4 regions of the Peribacillus asahii genome follow, and region 1 is predicted to be linked to each of the others. Evidence: riboswitches for the same ligand, from Rfam matches in the RefSeq annotation. Region 1 holds a riboswitch; each other region holds the start of a gene.

Region 1 (5,099 bases):
CATTATTGGCCTATGTAAAAGTGAGCGTATTTGTTTGAGGGGATGAAGAAAGATGAAACGATGGAAAGTACTTTCAGCTGTAGTAGTTTCAGGTGCGTTACTGGCAACGAACCTCTATTTAATTACAAAAGAGGACAGTAAAGTATCGCGTTCGATTTTTGTGGAAGATTGGACAAAAGTTAAGGCCGCAACCGTAACGGAAACGTTTGAGACGAAGGGGGTTACAATCCCTGCTGAGGAATATGAAGTGTACTTTGATGAATCGGGTAAAGAGTTTCAACGATTTCTTGTGAAAGAGGGGGAAGAAGTAACGGCGGGTACACCTTTATTTGAATACGAAGTAAAGGATTTAGAGAAAAATAAAGGGGAAGTTGAGCGGGAAATTACTGAGATAACTGGTGCGATAACGGAAATAGAGGCATATATTAAGAAGTTAACGGATTACAAAACGCAAGTTCCTACTGCTTCAACGGTTTCGGAAATTGTGCAAGATGGTGTAAGTTTGGATCGCAATGCTTCTTCTGATTTAATTATTAGCACACTTGAACAAGAAATTTATAAACAAGAATTAGAAAAAAGTAAATTAGAAGAGAGAAAGACAAGGCTGGATTCACAATTAACAGCGATGAATGAACTCAGCGGGCCGCTTACGATTGATGCAGAAGTGGATGGGGTTGTGAAACAGATTAATCAATCACTTAACAATCCAGTGGTGACTATTGCCTCTACTCAACAAGCTGTAAAAGGTGTTCTTTCGGAGTCGCAGTTACACAAAACAGCAGTTGGGATGCCAGTTAAAATTACATCTCCGCGTTTAGAGAAAGGGATTAATGGTACAGTTGGACGTGTGGAAAACTATCCAGCGTCAGAACCTTCTCTTAATCAAAAATCGATGTTTCCGTTTCAAGTCGTAATGGAAGCGGATGAAGAAGGAATATCGTCGCTAGCCCTCGGTTCAAAGGTAGATATGACGGTCGTTACAAATGAAGCGGTAGATGTTCCGACGATTCCGGAGAAAACGGTGTATGGAAAGGACGACCTCTTTGTATTTAAGTTAACAAACAATGGATATGTGAATAAACAATATGTTACAGCGGGATTAAGAGCGAATCAAAAGCTTGAGATTACTTCTGGTCCAGCAGAAGGAGAGATGGTGCTTATTACACCAAGGGCAATTCCGAAAAATCATTCAATGTTTATTACTCCAATTCAAACAGAAAAGGTAAACTTAGATACGTATAACACGTTTTCAACTCGTGAGAAATGGCGTTATTTCTTAGTTGGGTTACTGGAGAAATAGTTTTAATTTACTGAAGGGTCTTCCATAGTGAAGTCCTTTTTTGTTTTCTGAATAAATGTTTTATTCAGAAAATTATTTATATTAATATAATTATAAAAATTCTATTGCAAATAAATAACATAGATAGAAAGCGGTTAAATCCAGAATAAAAGAGACTTCATCCAGAGAAAATAACTATTGAGATATAAAAAAACGTTTACACATTTATGATTTTGAGATAGTATGAATTGAGGGTGTTATTTCGCTGAATCTTTTTAGAGCGGGGGACCCGAATTTGCAGAACTTTCTGCTAGGGGTGAATTCAGAAATGAAAGGGCAATTTGTTTCCAAATCCTAACCCGACAGCTAACCTCGTAAGCGACTTAAAGGAAACAATATGTGAATCTTTGTGATAAAGGCACGGGTTGTGTCTTTTTTTGGTCAAAAGAAAGTTCTTTTTAGCTGCAAAAAAGGCTTTCTTTTTATCAACAATTTTGTTTCCTTTACCGAAACAACTGTTTTTTTACAAAAACTATCATGAAAGGTGAGGGATGTATGAAAAAATTCAAATTAAGTTTAGCTAGCCAGATTTTCATTGGTTTACTGATTGGTGTGGTTGTAGGGGCTATTTTTTATGGTAATACAACTGCTCAAGAATATTTGCAGCCAATCGGAGATATCTTTCTACGTCTGATTAAAATGATTGTTGTACCGATTGTTGTGGCAAGTATTGTTGTTGCTGTTGCAGGTGTCGGTGATTTGAAAGCTGTAGGTAAAATTGGTGGTAAAGCAATCCTTTACTTTGAAATCGTTACCACGATTGCGATTATCGTTGGAATTATAGCAGCGAATGTTCTTCAGCCTGGTGCTGGTGTGAATATGGATAAATTAGAACAAACTGACATTTCGAGTTATGTAGATACAGCAGAGCATAAGGAAGAAGCGGGTTTTATTGAGACGATCGTCCATATTGTCCCAACTAATCCAATTGCAGCTATTGTAAATGGTGATATGCTTGCCATTATTTTCTTCTCGCTTATGCTAGGGCTTGGAATCGCAGCTATTGGAGATAAAGGAAAGCCGGTTCTGCAATTCTTCAACGGAGTAGCAGAGGCGATGTTCTATGTTACGAATATGATTATGAAATTTGCTCCATTCGGTGTATTTGCATTAATTGGGGTAACAGTGTCTAAGTTTGGTTTGGCCTCCCTGATTCCATTAGGGAAGTTAGCTCTTTCTGTATATGGAACGATGATTTTCTTTGTTCTAGTTGTATTAGGGCTTATCGCAAAATTAGCTGGCTTTAGTATTTTTAAACTGATTAAAATCTTAAAAGAAGAATTGATTTTAGCTTTCTCAACAGCGAGCTCTGAAGCGGTTCTTCCAAGAATTATGGACAAAATGGAAAAAACAGGTTGTCCGAAACATATCGCTTCTTTCGTTATCCCGACAGGTTACTCATTTAACCTTGATGGATCAACCTTATATCAGGCATTAGCAGCCATCTTTATTGCGCAAATGTACGGTATTGATATGAGTATTATGGATCAAGTTACATTAATGCTTGTGTTAATGGTTACATCGAAAGGGATTGCTGGAGTTCCAGGCGTATCATTTGTTGTATTATTAGCGACACTTGGAACTGTTGGAATCCCAGTTGAAGGTTTAGCGTTTATTGCGGGTATTGACCGTATTCTAGATATGGGACGTACAGTTGTAAACGTAATCGGAAATTCGCTAGCAGCAATTGTTATTTCTAAATGGGAAGGGCAATTTAACCCTTCAGCAGCAGATGAACAAGTGAAGCAAGTGTCATAATGATATAAAATCCAGAGCGGTGATGCTGCTCTGGATTTTTTTATAGCTATATCTTTACAGAGAAGACTTGTTTGACAAAAAAGAAGGAAGGTTACTAAGATAAAAATATACATACATAAGTCGGTATATAGAGGGGGAGAATAGATGTCTTGGATCACGTTGCTCATGTTTGTAACAATAGCCGTGTTTGCTTTGTCTAAGGTTTTACCAGTAAAAGGGGTTAAGAGTATTACAACAGAAGATTTAGCGAATGATTTATCGTTAAAGGTAAAAAAACAGTATATTGACGTTCGTTCTGAAGTTGAATATAACGACCGTCATATACCGCAATTTGGCAACATCCCCCTTCACTTGTTAAAGCAAAGAGTGAATGAGTTGGATAAAAAGAAGCCGGTAGTTATCATTTGTCATAGTGGAATGAGAAGTATAGGTGCGGCAAAAATACTTAAAAAATTAGGTTTCGAACAAATTGAGAATGTTAGTGGTGGTATAAACGCCTGGAGAGATTAAGAAATTCTAAAAAAAACACCGTCCTATCTTTTGGAATGGTGTTTCTTTTTTTGTGAATGAGCAAATTGTCACTATGTTTTAGTGTCTAATTTTACACTGTTTATGTATAAAATACTCCTGTAATCCCTTATTTTAACCATTATATGGTGATATTTCCTAAATGGAATGAACTTTGTTCTGCCTTCAAGGGTTTATTCCACTTTAGTGGTATGATAGTATGACTTTAAATGAATGTACAAGGTTAACGAAATATCATGTGATTGTGAAGAAGTAAGAAAATTGATAAAATGAGCGCTCTAATTCCACGGAAAGGTCGGAGGGAAGTGGGTTATGAAGCATGAGATTAGGGAAATCTTATATATGCATGTGCAAGCTTCTGAACGTTTTGTGATTTCAAATGGGATGAGCTTTTGGGAGTTTGTTAATTCTTTAGAAAAGCCATTGCAACATCTTTTGTTGTTAAAACATGATTATGGTGATACACAATTTAATTTAAATGTTGCTTTAGATTATGTACCGAGTGAAGGTGTAGCGAAATTTATTAAACAAGATGTGAGAACGTATGGTGAGTTTTGTTGGATTGACTTTCAAGAAGAGGATAGTTTAGATGAATTGAGCGGAATGGAGTTGGCTGAGCTGCTCTATCTTGGGCATATGAAGCATCATTTAAAACAGCCGTTCTTTTCCAAATTACATAATCAGTTTGTTTACTTATCACAGGACGATGGATGGTTTAGTAAAATTTATTATCGTTCATTACCTATGTATTATAAAATGTTAGGCAGTGTTATTTCTTTAAAGCTTGAAGGATTAAAAACAGATAGAACGTGGTTTGGTTTGAGGAAAAAACGAGATTTACCTATTATACCAGTGGAAATGCTTGAGGAGTTGTCTGCTATGCTCTCTGAAGGGGTTGTTTTTTCTCTTAAACATGCTATTGAAACGAGAGTGAAAATGGAGATTCCAATATGGGTAGTAGGGGATTTCACGAATATGGATGACATGCTGGATTATTACTATGAGCTGCAGAAGCAAGAACCCGATGCTTATATTACTTTTTTATGGAAAACGAAGGAATGGTCAATTGTATTAAATAAATGATAAAGTGAAACTTTCATCAGCAGGGGCTTAGTGTTCTTTTAGTGTAGGATAAATTTCGTTGCCGAATGAAGTTTCACATATAATTAGTTGTGTGGTGACATAGAATGCAATGAATGTCATTCGATAAATATGTATGTTACACAATAGTAATAATTAACAAATTTATGTAACGCACTCTATTTAATAAAACTTTGTTCGTTTTTGTTGAGAAATGATACAATAAATAATGGTGAAAAGAATAATGGAGGTCACATAAATGAAAACTAAACTCGGCTTGCTTTATGGTGGAAAATCTGCAGAACATGAGGTTTCCTTACAAACGGCAATGGCGGTTATTAAAGCACTTGATTTGGAGAAATTTGATATATATCCGATTTACATAACAAAAGAA
Region 2 (5,099 bases), 730 kb from region 1:
CGTTTCATTGATTGTTCGAGAATTTGTCCCTTTTCAATTAAAGTAGTAGGTTTTCCTGCAATCCATTTCCGGAATCGCGCATTTCGAACCGCAACAAAATTCAGTATAAACACGATAATCCCCATAATCATGAATGCGACGATAAAATACGGGAATTCAATTCTAATATTGAATGCTAGATTTCCTGCAATGGTCCCCATCGTGATTGAAGCTATATAAAGGTGATAGGACCTTTGAGTAATCGTCTGTTTACCGAGCAAATGAACAAATATCCATAACAAAATAAAGGCGGTAAAGGTTCGAAAGATGATTTCAACAGATAGCTGCATCGCGATTTCCCCCTTACAACAATCCAGACAGTTCGTTTGTGATAGTATGTTCTTGTAGAAAGCTCTTTATTCCGCAAAAAAAATAACGAATAGTGCCAGGCACTGTTCGCTATTCTTTGTAAATTGTTTTATAAAAAAATCTTGAAATAAATGTCATTGGCAAGTATCGAAAGCAAGTAACCAAAAATCGGTTGATATTCACTTTTAAAATACCCATTTTCACCAAAGTTATATCAATAATAATATGGCTTAATGGTAGTGGCATCCTATAAAACAACCCAGCCTTTGAAGACGTAATGGCAGCGATAAAAGAGAGTATTAAACTGTATAAAGGTACTATTTTAAAATGTTCAGTCCACGTATGGAAATATCCACGCCCAAATCGAATATAACGTTTCACTGCAGAAACATACAATAAAGTACTCCAAACTACTTGAATAGCCAAGTAATGAGCAATGACCATTGCCCATCGTTTTTGGGTTGAAAGCGCCTTATAAAACGCATCACTAATATTAAAATATACATTTAATAAGACCACAGTGTATATAGGCCTCCACCAATATACTTTATAAATATTTAGTCGTAAAAATAAGTTCTCAATACAATAATAAAAAAGGCTGAAACTAATTTTCCACTTCCAGTTTTTGTTCAGTAAGGTTAGAAAAGTAGCTGTAATTGGTACATAAATCGCTTGAGAGAAGATTGCTCCTAAGACTGAATCAAAAGCACGCTTTTTCATAATTGACGGTTTGTATCTATAACCATGAAATAAGTTGAGAACCAGATACTCAAATAAATAAGCAAAACCCATATTTGATAATAGTAAAATCCACGTATCCTTTTGTTTTTTACGTTTTAACACTAGCAAAAACATACCTAAGTGAATAACTGCTAACAACCAAAAAGGGATTGAGTTCTTATTGAAACATTTTTTCTTTTTTCCCATTCTTTACACCGTTTTACTTTTTGACATTTATTTTTATTATTGTTCATTTGAAGGAAAATATTTATCAAAGGATGCTATTGTGGAAAAGAAATAAAGCGAACAGTGCCAGGCACTGTTCGCTTATTGTCCTATATTCGCAAATTTAGCAATATCCTCTTTCTTCCCAATCATCACTAATAAATCTTCCTTGTGAATAATACGATCTGGAGAAGGAGAAATAATAATATCTCCTTCTCTAACGATAGCAATAACACTGACATTATATTGGGCACGAATGTCAAGGTCACGCAGACTTTTTTCAGCCATTTTTAAAGGAATCATAATCTCCTCTATACTGTGTTCTTTTGATAACTCAATATAGTTCAACATATTTGGTGATAGGAGCTGATTGGCCACACGTTCTCCCATGTCTCTCTCAGGATAGATAATCCAATCAGCCCCTACTTTCTCTAAAACCTGCCCATGTCGCTTTCCAAGAGCCTTTGCAATGACTTTTTTAACCCCTAGCTCTTTAAGTAGTGAAACAGTTAAAATGCTAGATTGCATATCATTTCCAATGGCTACGATTACACAATCAAAATTGCTTATCCCAATCGCTCTAAGTGCCTTCGTTTCTGTCGCATCAGCCACTACTGCATGAGTGACGAATAATTCAGCATCCTCGACTTTTTCCTCATTTGCATCAATTCCTAGCACCTCTTGTCCAGCCTCATATAGTCTTCGAGCTACACTTGTTCCAAATCTCCCTAAACCAATTACAGCATATTGTTTTATAGCCATTTCCATCTACACTCCCTGAATTTAATTAACCAATCATTATATTTCCTTTAATATGACGGAAAGTATCTGATTTACGTCTCTTTGTAATAGCAAAAGCAACTGTTAAAGGACCTAATCTTCCTGCAAACATCGTGAAAATGATAAGTATACGACCAATAGAAGATAGCTCTGGAGTTAATCCCATGGACAGTCCCACTGTACCAAACGCAGAAGTAGCTTCAAATAAATACATCATAAAATCGTGACCGGGTTCTGTAATGCTAAGCGCCATAGTCATGAATACAACAATGCTCAATCCGCACAAAGCAACTGTCAGTGCTTTTAATATCGTTTCAGTCACAATTCTGCGCCTAAATAAGACAACATCTTCTTTTCCTTTAATTTGAGACCATACGGTAGCTACTAAAACAGCAAAGGTCGTTATTTTAATTCCTCCAGCTGTGGATCCTGAACCTGCTCCAATAAACATAAGAAAAGTGATTAAGAACAAAGTAGAATGTGTTAAATCTCCAATTGGTAATGTATTAGAACCTGCCGTCCTTGGAGTCACTGCTTGAAACAATGAACCTAATACTTTTCCAGTTTCGGATAAAGGCCCTAATGTCTTAGCATTTCCATATTCAAATATGAAGATTAACAAGGTTGCCCCTACTGTTAGAATAACGGTTGCTAGTAATACTACCTTCGTATGCACAGATAAGCGGCGAGTATTACGGTATTCATAAAGTTCGTTCATCACAATAAATCCTAATCCACCGAGTGTGATGAGAGCGCATACGGTTAAGACGACAATAGGATCATCTACATAAGGAGTTAAACTCCGAAATTCTCCCATTAAATCAAAACCGGCATTATTGAAATTGGATATAGTATGGAAAAATCCAAAATAGATGGCTTTACCTAATGGCATATCGTAAGAAAAACGAATCGATAAAATGATCCCACCGACAAGTTCAATCACTGCGGTGAATATCAATATTCTTTTTACTAATCTTACAAGCCCCGTAATGGATACGTTATTGAAAGCCTCCTTCAATAGCAGCCTTTCTTTTAAAGAGATTTTTTTACCTAACAGCAAAAATAAAAAAGTTGCAAATGTCATAAATCCTAATCCACCGATTTGAATGAGTGTTAAAATGACCAATTCACCAAACATAGAAAATGTATCCCCAGTATCTACGACGACAAGCCCTGTTACACATGTAGCAGATGTAGCAGTAAATAAAGCATTTAAAAATGAGAGACCCTTTCCATCCTCAGTGGCAATGGGAAGAGTCAATAAAAAGGCTCCGATAAGGATGACAGTTGCAAAACCTAATACAAGGACTTTTGGAGGGTTAACCTCTTTTATTTTTTTCATCGTTATCTCCTAACTGACCTCATAAAAAAATTTAGTATCCAGTTTACTTTTTCCATTACTGTATCTAAATATTTGTCCCACAGTTATTAAGATAAAGATGGGCTGAACATGGAAAAAGACCGATGTATACTTTCTCTGAGGTGAACAATACGATTCACTTATTGAATAAGCTTTTAAGTACTCGTTACTCTATTTAACGCCTAGTAAGCTATACAGCTTTCTTTGCTATATGTTTTCAAAGCAGCCTCTAATTATAGGCATAATAAAAAGACCTACAAATATATCAGGCTGCCATTTTGTTTTAAACACAACAAAAAAGCCTCCTGAATTAAGGCGGTCTTATACCCCCTTTCGCTTTAACCGACGAAGTTAGCTGACGGGTAGGATGGCGAAAGAGTTTCTCATCCCTTCTACAATGGCAGAATTAACCCCAAAATAATGGGTCCTCCGTTCTCAGATGATTCTGAGATTAGGCCGATATGAAATTTTTGATTTAATGCGATCATTCTACGCCTGCCATATATGCATTGTAAATCCCTTAAATATACAAAAAATGGCCAAAATAAACCATATACGTTCATTATTGGCCAAAAACAACACTAAAACACTGTTTCTCATGATATTTCTAGATGTTTTGAGATATTCAATAGTTTGTAAGAAGGTTATATTAGTAGATTTAAGATAAAGTTTGATCATTTGCAATAAAAATAGAACCGATACCGATCACCTGAAATTGAACTTTCGTTATGGTGTATGACGACATGTTGAATTTTATAAGTCATATAATTTCGTGAAAGCATCGAAATTTTCGCTAAATGTTTAAAAGATGGTCTTACGACCGAATTTGTCAGGTAGGCTGATTGAGTACTCCCTGGCATTCTCGCTTTATTTAGCGCTTGAATCATTTGTTCAGCAGTCCCTATTCCTACTCCATGTGCAAAATAGGCACCATCTTCGAGAACAACCGCATTTTCTCCTCTCCACCAAGGGGTTTCTGGATGAAATTCCGGATTATTAAAATAAACAACATCTCCGGGTAAGAAATAATCCGTATTAATCAGTTGTATGCCGAGTTCAGGATCAGCATGCCAACTGTATAAATAGAGGTCTTGGAATATCCGATTAAATACATATTCGCCCAGACTGTTTAAAACGGCATGATAATAGATAATCACTTTTGCCGTGGCACATTCAAACGCATACAGTACACTGTTGTTGTAAATGTCTTGAATCGCATCAGATGGCCTTACACCATGCTTCAGTTGGAATCCGCCGACATTTGTCAAATACCAGTATTCGGGATTACAACGAGACTTGGAAAAGGGTTCGAACTGAGCATAACCTTGATTCATGGCTCTTGCACTTGCTATGATGTTTTTGCGTAATTTCAGTTCAAACGATAACTCATCGAGGGACTGATACGAATAAACGACCGGATGTTCATGCATTTGTTGAACAATTACACTTTCCATACTACCAGAAGGCCACATGCTACTTTGTTGAAAATTCATCCCCGATATTTGTATCATACTATCCCTCATTCCAATCTTAAGTATCATTCTTATTATTTAGTGTATTGAGGATTCGTTTTAATGTGTATCACCTAGGGTAAGAATCCTAATCTAAATTTCCGATAATCTCTATCCGCCGACACAAGGATTTTCAGTCCTTTGCTCTACCGACT
Region 3 (5,099 bases), 1.4 Mb from region 1:
CAACCCGATGGACCTAAAAAACTAATAAACTCGCCTTCTGTAATCGTTAAGTCAAATTGACTTAATGCAATGGTGCCCGTATTGTACACTTTACTAACACCTTGGAATGAAACGACTTCGTTTGGATTTGTGCTCAATATTTTCCCCTCCTGAAAAATCACATTATTTGTTTATGTTTATAAATGTTATATTATATTACATTGTATGTGATATAATACTTATTTTATTGTGTTGTAGTTCATTTGTCATTAGCAAAAACAAACAAATCGAAGTGAATATTTTAGTTACTATCACTAATTGCATGTTATAAAATATTACATTTCGGGTTTTTGGAAAGTGAAAAATCTATCATTTTCACTGAAAGAGTACCCCTTCCTCAAGGAGTGTGAAGGGCGGTGAATTTCAGTTTGCAAAGTAAAAGGTGGATAGGAACTTTTACGAAGCAGATGTTAATCCTTTTTGAATTAATTCGTACACAGCTCCCACAAAGGAAGAAATAAGACTCTTTTGTTGATAGGCTTTGATTTGTTTAATTAGGTCAACTGGAAATTCGGTTAATTTAAGTTTGTTTTCCAAATAATAGAACGTTCGTAATGGTGTATACTGTAAATATATCATTTGTAAACATATACTAAATATATATAGGAAGGAGGGGATAACAATGGAACACACGCCATATAAAACGTATCAAATATGGATTAAAAAAGGACATCGTTTATTTTCGTATTTTCAAATGATGTGTGAACATGCAAAAAACTTATATAATACGAGTAATTTTTACTATCGGCAAGTATATACCGCTCTTACCAGCAATAAACCTCTTCATCCTTTACAAGAAGAAGTGTTACAGGTTATTCATACACATATAGGTCGAATGAATGATATTCAACTTCAAGCTTACCAAAAGCGAGTAGCGAAAGAACAAATGAAACCAGTGGACGAACGAAAAGAAGTGAAAGCGAATTTGTTTACGAAACCGACAAACGAACATCCGTATATCAACTATGCATTTTTAGATTGTTTATTTAAGGTTAGTAAACAATCCGATTATCTTTCATTACCGATTCAAAGTAGTCAACACGTCATGAAGACTATGTTTCAAAACTGGAAATCGTTTTTTGCTTCTTTATCCGATTATCGAAAAAATCCTCATAAATATAAAGGGAAACCACGTATTCCTAATTACAGTTCCTCTAAAGTGAAAGAAGTATTTTTCACTAATCAAGATTGTGTGATAAAGAATGACCGTTATTTAAAATTTCCTAAAACAAAAGAACAACTCAATATTGGAAAAATGGCTAGAATAAAAGGGAAACTTAAACAAGTTCGTGTCCTTCCCAAGTACGGTCAGTTTGTGGTAGAAGTTGTATGGGAGTGTTCTTTGCCTGAACCAACAGAAAAAGAGCCAACTCATTTCATGGGAATTGATCTAGGAATTGATAATCTAGCGACTGTAGTGGCTAATACAGGAATGAAGCCAGTTTTAATTAAAGGAAAACGTATCAAATCCATGAATCAGTATTACAACAAGCAAAAAGCCTATTATACGAGTATCCTTTGTCACGGAAAGTCATCCAATCAAGGGCAACATACGTCAAAAAAATTAGAACGATTGCATTTGAACCGTCACAAGCAAATCAAAGATTTATTCCACAAAGCGAGTCGTCATATTGTGAATCTTGCCTTACAAGAACAGGTAGACATAATTGTGATTGGACAGAACAAACAGTGGAAACAAGAATCGAATATAGGAAAACGAAATAATCAACAGTTTTGTTTTATTCCACATCGTTTATTGATTCAAATGATTGAATATAAAGCGATAGAGCATGGGATTCAAGTAGTTATTACGGAAGAATCCTATACATCTAAGGCTAGTTTTTTAGACCTTGATTTTCTGCCCACTTATGAGAAAGAAAAGACCTACTCATTCAGTGGAAAACGAATCAAACGTGGGCTATATAAGAGTGCAAAAGGAATTTTGATGAATGCTGATGTAAATGGGGCTTATAACATGATTCGAAAAGTAGTTCCAAATGCGTTTGCAAATGGAATAGAGGGGTTGAACGGTAGCCAATCCGTTAATGTGTCAACTCCCCTTGTGTTAAGCGTTCAGTAAGTAGGTTCGACACACAAGAAACCCCCACTTCAAGGAAGCTCGGTAGAGTGAGTAAGTGGGGGAGTATTCATAAGGTGAATGCTCTCAAATGTTCTTTACAACTTAATTTTGAAGGAGTAATATTACTTTCATGTAAAACCATATTTCTTTATTCGCTGAATCCTTTATGGAACGGGGGAACCAATTTTGTGGCGGTGTTTTCGTCGCTTGGGGTGAATCCTTTATGAAGAAGGTAGGGCTACTCTCATGGTCCGAATCCGACAGCTAACTCCGGAAGCGTGAAGAGAGAGGAAGTGATACTGGTGATCGAAAAAAATGATTCGGCCACGGGGTAATCCTCTGTGGTCTTTTTGGTGCGTTCTATATAAAGAGATTGTAATAGAAGGGGAAAAATGAGATGAAAAAACAGTTTGTCGTGTTTGGGTTAGGTAGATTTGGAGGGAGCTTAGTTAAGGAATTCCATTCAATTGGAGTGGAAGTGATGGCGATTGATAAAGATGAAAGTAAAATAGATGAATATGCAGCCTTTGCTACTTATGCTGTCGTAGCTAATGGCATAGACGAGATGAGTTTAAAATCTTTAGGTGTGAGAAATTTTGATGTCGCTTTCGTCTCTTTAGGTGATGATATTGAAGCTAGTATTTTAACGTGCTTACTTTTGAAGGAAATGGGGGTTCCTCAAGTTTGGGCAAAAGCTCAAAATATGTATCATCATAAAGTGTTAGAAAAGGTTGGAGTCGATCGAGTGATTCATCCTGAAAGAGATATGGCGCAGCGAATTGCTCATCATATCGCATCCGAAAAAATTATTGATTATATTCAATTATCGGAGGAGTATAGTATTGTCGAAATCGTGGCGTCGCATAAAATTGATAAAAAGTCATTGATGGATTTAGATATTCGCGCAAAATACCGCTGCAATATTATCGGGATTCAACGTGGAAAAGACATTAATGTGGCTCCGCTTGCTGAAGAACAAATTTGCCAAGGAGACACATTAATTGTGATTGGACATAACAAAGATATTGCAAAATTAGAGGCGCAAGGCGTGTAACAAGCACTATACATTTGAAATGAATGCTTACTGAAACGCTTGTATTAAACCGTTTTATCCCACACCTAATGGGAAGTAAGCTCCCCACCTCAAGCTTGCGAGAAGAAAAAAGAGAGATGAGGGAATTCCCTCATTAATAGCTGCGGTTCTTAGCTCCTCGAGGTCATAAGCGGTCATGCTCTATGGCAAACTGCGTCATGCTGCCTTTCATCTGCTTGTCGGGGCTGAACAGTCGTCTTTCAGCTTTTGGCATAGTAGACCTGTCTATAGGAATAATTGCTGACTTCTCTATTGTTGAAAAATGAATCATTGTAGGAGTTAGGGGATTTGGTAAAGTAGGTCCGCTTACCCTCGTCTATTTGCTGATAACAACAAAAAAGTGAGTATCAAATATCCTAGTAAAGATATATAGACCGTATGAAAAAATATACAAATAGAAACAAGCAGTGAATGTTTTCGCTGCTTGTTTCTATTTGTATGGGAATGTTCGGAAGATTAATATATGAAAATCAGTGTATGGAAGATATAGGGTGAGCTAAATCAAAAGTTCTATTATTTTTATAATAATTAATAAAAATAAGAAAATGGTACGTTATAGCGCTTATGTAAGTATATTCAAAAACTAGTAAAAATGAATTATTTTCCTTTATTTATATAATAAACCAGAAAAAAATATTTGCTATCTATTCCTTGTATATCAAGGCCTTGAATCATTAAGCCTAGCTCAATAGGTTTATTTTTCCTTTTTATTAGGGATAAATATCCTGTTTTGGAAGGGGGGATTTAGGTAGATTTAATATGAGAGAAGAAATGATACATATTATAGTCTAGTTTAGGAAGGGGTTCTTTTTTTGAAAAAATGGGTATTATTCTCCGTTGTATCAGTATTTATTTTCCTTTTATCTGCATGTTCAGATTCGGGTGAAAAGGCTTCAACTGAAAAGAGTAAAGGGTTGGAGGCTTCTATTGAAAGCGCTAGTTATATTGTTTCAGAGAGTGATGATGGGGTTTCTGAAAATGAGAACTTAGCTATAATGGCTATTCATTTAAAAGTTAAAAATTTATCAGATTCTCCAATGCGATTATCAGGGTATGATGGGATTAAGTTATATGATGGTGAGCAGCAAATCAATATTAATCCAGAACTTTATAATCGCGATATAGGCTTGGATATTGATACAGGCGGGAGTATTGGTGCAGGAAAGTCAAAAACTGTATTAGCGATATTTGAAGTAACAAAGGATAAAGAGTATGAAATTGGCTTAAATCCACTATTTGATAATCCGGAAGAGGAGTCAGAAGAGTTAGTATTAAAGCTTGATACGAAGAAGTATGCCGCTAGCTATGAAACGCTGCAAGATCCAGCGAAAGCATTGAAGGCTTACGTGGATCAAATCTATTACAATAAGGAAAATCCAGATTATGAGCAACTTGTATCGGCTGATAAACCAGTATTGCAAGAATCAGCACAAGAAGCATTTGAAACGGAAATAAACAAGGTGTTTGATAAGAAATTAGATGACACAGACATTGAAAAGCTATATGCAACATACCGTGATATCTTAGCGGAAAAGGCTGAAGTGAATGCTACTATTATTGCAAATGCTAATGATAAGGCAATCGTTGAAGTAGAGGTTTCTACACCGTCATTAAAAACATTATATGAAGATGTTTATGAGTATGAGCGTGAATTTAGAGAGAATACAGGAAGTTATGATTCACAAGAAATTGATAAATATGTACTTTCAAAATTGCCTAAAATTTTAAATGCTCTTGAGGTAAACGAACTTAGCGACCCAGTGGAAGTGTCCTTAACGAAAAAGGATGGAAAATGGACGATTGAAGCAGTTGATAAGTATGGTGAAAGTTTAGACACTGTATTTGTAAAAGGATCAAGTTATTAAGGAGCCGTGAATAATGTGAAGA
Region 4 (5,099 bases), 1.9 Mb from region 1:
AAGAAGTATTGGCGAAAATGAAAAGAAAGCATTCTTAATGAAAAAAGCAGACTTACTAAAATAAGTAAGTCTGCTTTTTTACTGTTTTTCGTGTGAAAGGGTGATTCTACATCTCTTTTCACAGTGATACTAGATATAGCTACTAAAATAAAAATATCAATAGATTAACTCTTCCTAATTTCACGTTCATTTAATGGTTGGACAGGACGATGATTATCTGGAAAGATTTTACGAAATGCCTCGATTTGTTCTTTAGACATTTCAATTGGCTGCTCTAATATAATCCAATTAACGTTTTCAGAACACGGGGGAGTCGTTAATGAACCATTATATCTAAATGATTGTTGATCCTTTGGAAGAATCTCCGTTAAGTTTATCGGATTAGCTAGTTTCTTCGCTTCAGTTGTTTTTTCTTGAGGGAGAGCTTTCCAAGCTTGTTCAAGAACCTCATTTGCTTTGCCTTCCTTAATCATTAGCCCTACTACGGCTAATTGATTCTTGTCATCTTTATGTACGAGATGTAATTCCATATCAAAGTTTTGTCCATTAAATTGATGTTCGCTTGGTGTATGAAAATGAAATTGAGCTAATGTATACTTATTATTGTTTAGAACAATGAAGTTATCTGATGTTGCAGGGTTCCCTTGAATAGTATGTCCATTGTTTTCTAGGGAAAATTCAGAGGATATGTAGTTGATTTCTAGTTTTTCAAGTTGTTTATCTGCTTTAATTTGGGATGTCTCAACATTGATAGGGGATTGTTCCTTCCCGTTTATACATGCAGAGTTTAGAGGATCTAACTCACCCCAATGTTCTGGTCCTGTTTCTCCTTTGTAAGACCAATCCGTTTCATGATGTACAGTTGTTGACGTTTCTGTGGATTCTTCTTTTTGAAGCTTTTCTTCCTTGGTTGATTCGGTTACTCCTGAAGAACAACCAGCTAATGATAGAGAAATAAAAGTTGTTAACAGGGTAAAGCTTAATTTACGACCTTTCATTTTGAACCCCCTTATTCTATTTTGTGTCATAATTTATAACACTAGTCACTAAATTAATATAATTTATATATATTTTCAACTAATATTTTGAAAAATAGGAATTATTGACTAGTGTTTTTTAAAAAGGCTGTGTTAAACAATATTGTTGATCAAATGGGTAGGAGCCAAAAATGAACAGCGTCCTATAACAAAGCTCTTTTAAAAAGTAACTATATTAATAAAAATCATGATAAAATAAGTAGACATCATAGTTGAGGTGGTAGTATGTTAGGAAATGAAAATGAACAGTGTCCAACTTTTCTACTTGTAGACGGGATGGCGCTTTTATTTAGAGCTTTTTATGGAACAGCTGTTACAGGACAGTTTATGATTAATTCAAAAGGTGTACCGACCAATGCAGTGCAAGGGTTTTTAAAGCATATGCTAACGGCAACTAATCATTTTAAGCCAAGCCATGTGGCGGTTTGTTGGGATATGGGCAGTCATACGTTTCGAAATGAACTGTTTGATGGGTATAAGGCGAATCGTTCGGATGCACCAGTGGAAATGATTCCACAGTTTGATTTAGCGAAGGAAGTAGTTCAAGCCTTTGATATTCCGAATATTGGACTAGCCGGTTTTGAAGCGGATGATTGTATTGGAACGATTGCGAAGGCGTCAGCTAAGGATAGTCGTGTAGGCATCTTAACGGGAGATCAAGATATGCTGCAGCTGTTAGATGAGCATATTTCTGTTGTGTTATTGAAAAAAGGCTTTGGTAATTATGATGTGCATAATCCTCATAGTTTTTATGAATGGAAAGGGATTAAGCCGAGGCAAATGATTGATTTAAAAGCGTTAATGGGCGATACAGCAGATAACTATCCAGGTGTAAAAGGAATTGGTGAAAAAACAGCGTTAAAATTATTAATGGAGTATGAAAGTATCGAAGGAATTTTAGAAAATTTATCTTCATTAACGAAGGGGCAGCGGGCGAAAATTGAAGCAGAGCTTGAGATGCTTCATTTATCCCGAAAGCTTGCTGAAATTAAATGTGATGTACCAATTTCTTGCTCGCTTGATGAGGCGTATTTTCAATATGATGACGAAAAGGTACGGTATATGCTAGAGACGCATGAATTTCGATCGGTTTTACGTATGTTATAAGAGGGCAGGAGCTTCAGAATAGAAGCTCCTATTTTTTGTATTATTGATCATATATGTAAAATGATGTAGTAAGAGAAGAGTATTATATATTGTTTATCATTAAACATTTAGGAGGGAAGACAATAGTATTATAGAAACATAGGAAGTATAGGTCATAATAAAATTTTTATTTACTTTTCGAATTCACAGCAGTATGCTAATCACAGTTTCATATTTCTAAATCGCTGAAACCGTTTGGTGCGGGGGAACCATTATTAGAATTGGTTAACAATTCAAGGGGTGAATCCTTTCAAGGTAGGGCTACTCAAAGGTCCGAATCCGACAGCTAACCTCGTAAGCGTTATATGAGAAGGAAGGTGGAGCTTGTGAGACAAAAAAATTGATGTCTACAGGTCTATTTAACTTTGACTTGTAGGCATTTTTGCATTTTGTAAAAGATTTTTTCATTTAACTAGGTAATATACAACTACATTTATGTTCGGTGGTGATTCTTAGTGATGGCCTCTATAAAAAGATTTTTAATTGGGCGGCCTTTAAAATCAACGGCAGCCGGGGAACAAAAGCTTAACAAAACAAAAGCTTTGGCTATATTATCTTCTGATGCTTTGTCTTCTGTTGCATATGGTCCCGAACAAATATTGCTTGTGCTAATTACAGTGGGTGTCACTGCATTTTGGTATTCCATTCCTATCGCTGTAGGAGTATTGCTTCTGTTAACGGCTTTAATTTTGTCTTATCGACAAATTATCTTTGCGTATCCTCATGGAGGGGGAGCGTATGTTGTTTCAAAGAATAATTTAGGTGTGAATGCAGGATTGATAGCTGGAGGTTCCTTATTAGTTGATTATATTTTAACTGTGGCTGTAAGTGTGTCTGCTGGGACGGATGCTATTACATCTGCTTTTCCTAGTTTGCATACACATAATGTGGTGATAGCCATCCTTTTTGTACTATTTCTTACTATCCTGAACTTAAGAGGGGTAACAGAGTCAGCTTCCATATTAGCTTATCCGGTGTATTTATTCGTTTTAGCGTTATTCATTCTGATTGGTGTAGGGATATACAAAATCTTGATGGGGGAAGTGTCTTCTGACTTACGTACTCCAATGGGCACACCGGTAGCAGGAATCAGTTTATTTATCCTTCTTAGAGCATTTGCATCAGGTGGTTCTGCGTTGACAGGAGTTGAAGCCATTTCTAATGCGATTCCAAACTTTAAAGAGCCAGCTCCTAATAACGCTGCCAAAACGTTAATTTTAATGGGTTCCTTACTTGCTGTGTTATTTACAGGCATTGTATTTCTAGCCTATTATTTAAGCATTGTTCCGAGTGTAGAGGTAACAGTTGTCTCGCAAATTGCTGAAGAGATATTTGGACGAAATTTCATGTATTTCTTTATTCAAGGAGCAACAGCTTTAATATTAATCCTTGCTGCCAATACAGGCTATTCTGCTTTTCCTTTGCTGGCTGTCAATCTCGCAAAGGATAAGTTTATACCAAGGATGTTTACAATTAGAGGCGATCGATTAGGATATTCGAATGGAATTATCATATTAGGACTTGCTTCCATCGTCTTAATAATCGCTTTTGAAGGGCATACAGAAAATCTTATTCCGCTTTATGCAGTAGGAGTATTTATTCCATTTACGTTGTCTCAGACCGGAATGATGGTTAAATGGATTCGTGAAAAGCCAAAAGGATGGGTTTTTAAGTTAATCATTAACTCCATTGGTGCTGTTATTAGTTTGATTGTTACCATCATATTCTTTTTAACTAAATTTACTCAGGTTTGGCCGGTTTTAGTTTTTTTACCTATCATCATTCTCGTTTTTCATCGAATTAGAAAGCATTATGATGCAGTAGGTGAGCAGCTAAGGGTTACGTCTTGTGAACCTGCTGTACCAATCGAAGGGAATGTAATCATTGTACCTGTCGCTGGCATTACTCATGTGGTGGAGAATTCATTAAACTATGCAAAATCCCTTTCAGCAGAACAGATTATAGCTGTTTACGTTTCTTTTGAACGAGAAGATGAAAAGAAGTTTGAGGATAATTGGAAGAAATGGCAACCTGATGTGAGACTTGTAACTTTACACTCACATTACAGAAGCATCATAGGTCCATTAACTAAATTCATTGATACCATTGAACATAAAGCGAGTGAAGCAAACTATCGGGTTACAGTCGTTATACCACAATTTATACCAAGGAAAGGCTGGCACAATATTCTTCATAACCAATCAAGTTTACTGATTCGTACTTCCTTGCTTTATCGAAGAAATGTCATTATCACGACTGTACCTTATCATTTGAAAAAGTAAAATATATTCGAGCGATACAATAGCTGTTACTTTGAATAGAGCGAACGTATTGAATGAGTAAAGTGATAAAAAATCTTTTTCATTGTAGCAAGTCTACTAGAGCTTTAAATACCATTTTGTTCAGAAGTAAAGTTTACTCTGAACAAAGTGGTATTTCTCATGTTTAGTATTAATTTTTATTAGATAAACGATAGGAAAAAGTCAAATTTTGCGGTAAGATGAAGGAAAAAGTGTACGGAGAAGGTGGAAGATTGGCTTGGTCGACTGAAGAGTATATTACATATTTAGAAGGAAAAGGTTTTTCTTTTGGTGAAGACATGATTGGTTTTATTTATTTTGGAAAACAGTATACGAAAGCTAGTGATTCTTTAGTTAATATTGCGATTGAACTAACATTAAAGGTGCAAAAAAAGTTCGACGGCAGCTTTTATGTATCTTTGCTTGAAACTTTAACAAAAAATCATATTTCTACAAAACGAGAAGCAGAAAAGTTTGCTCGTGAACAAGGCTTATTTCAATAAAATCGGACTCCCTCAATGGAAGTCCGGTTTTATTTTTCTTTTTTTAGCAGGCAGTTCGGCAATAACCATCCCAAACAAAATACATATACAGCCAGCGATTGAAGCGACTGTTA

The links. Region 1 has a riboswitch for cyclic di-AMP ahead of BAOM_RS01640 (cation:dicarboxylate symporter family transporter). Riboswitches for the same ligand answer to the same signal wherever they lie in the genome.
Region 2: another riboswitch for cyclic di-AMP. It lies ahead of BAOM_RS05190 (TrkH family potassium uptake protein); the one in region 1 lies ahead of BAOM_RS01640 (cation:dicarboxylate symporter family transporter).
Region 3: another riboswitch for cyclic di-AMP. It lies ahead of BAOM_RS08515 (potassium channel family protein); the one in region 1 lies ahead of BAOM_RS01640 (cation:dicarboxylate symporter family transporter).
Region 4: another riboswitch for cyclic di-AMP. It lies ahead of BAOM_RS15895 (APC family permease); the one in region 1 lies ahead of BAOM_RS01640 (cation:dicarboxylate symporter family transporter).

Annotation. Positions count from the first base shown of each region.
Region 1 is NZ_CP026095.1:304,288-309,386, forward strand. It holds gene BAOM_RS01630 (G protein-coupled receptor family protein) at 1-38, shown strand, start outside; gene BAOM_RS01635 (efflux RND transporter periplasmic adaptor subunit) at 53-1,300, shown strand; cyclic di-AMP (ydaO/yuaA leader) riboswitch at 1,533-1,675, shown strand; gene BAOM_RS01640 (cation:dicarboxylate symporter family transporter) at 1,835-3,097, shown strand; gene BAOM_RS01645 (rhodanese-like domain-containing protein) at 3,242-3,607, shown strand; gene BAOM_RS01650 (hypothetical protein) at 3,938-4,708, shown strand; gene BAOM_RS01655 (D-alanine--D-alanine ligase) at 4,965-5,099, shown strand, end outside.
Region 2 is NZ_CP026095.1:1,038,814-1,043,912, reverse strand. It holds gene BAOM_RS05205 (DUF421 domain-containing protein) at 1-329, opposite strand, end outside; gene BAOM_RS05200 (hypothetical protein) at 439-1,275, opposite strand; gene BAOM_RS05195 (potassium channel family protein) at 1,396-2,055, opposite strand; gene BAOM_RS05190 (TrkH family potassium uptake protein) at 2,081-3,415, opposite strand; cyclic di-AMP (ydaO/yuaA leader) riboswitch at 3,759-3,901, opposite strand; gene BAOM_RS05185 (protein-glutamine gamma-glutamyltransferase) at 4,108-4,944, opposite strand.
Region 3 is NZ_CP026095.1:1,750,024-1,755,122, forward strand. It holds gene BAOM_RS08500 (ABC transporter ATP-binding protein) at 1-137, opposite strand, end outside; gene BAOM_RS08510 (RNA-guided endonuclease InsQ/TnpB family protein) at 662-2,119, shown strand; cyclic di-AMP (ydaO/yuaA leader) riboswitch at 2,263-2,414, shown strand; gene BAOM_RS08515 (potassium channel family protein) at 2,517-3,173, shown strand; gene BAOM_RS08520 (DUF5105 domain-containing protein) at 4,025-5,077, shown strand; gene BAOM_RS24900 (TcaA second domain-containing protein) at 5,093-5,099, shown strand, end outside.
Region 4 is NZ_CP026095.1:3,224,357-3,229,455, reverse strand. It holds gene BAOM_RS15910 (dynamin family protein) at 1-38, shown strand, start outside; gene BAOM_RS15905 (carbonic anhydrase) at 165-998, opposite strand; gene BAOM_RS15900 (5'-3' exonuclease) at 1,263-2,144, shown strand; cyclic di-AMP (ydaO/yuaA leader) riboswitch at 2,357-2,500, shown strand; gene BAOM_RS15895 (APC family permease) at 2,639-4,465, shown strand; gene BAOM_RS15890 (DUF6123 family protein) at 4,717-4,986, shown strand; gene BAOM_RS15885 (DMT family transporter) at 4,999-5,099, opposite strand, start outside.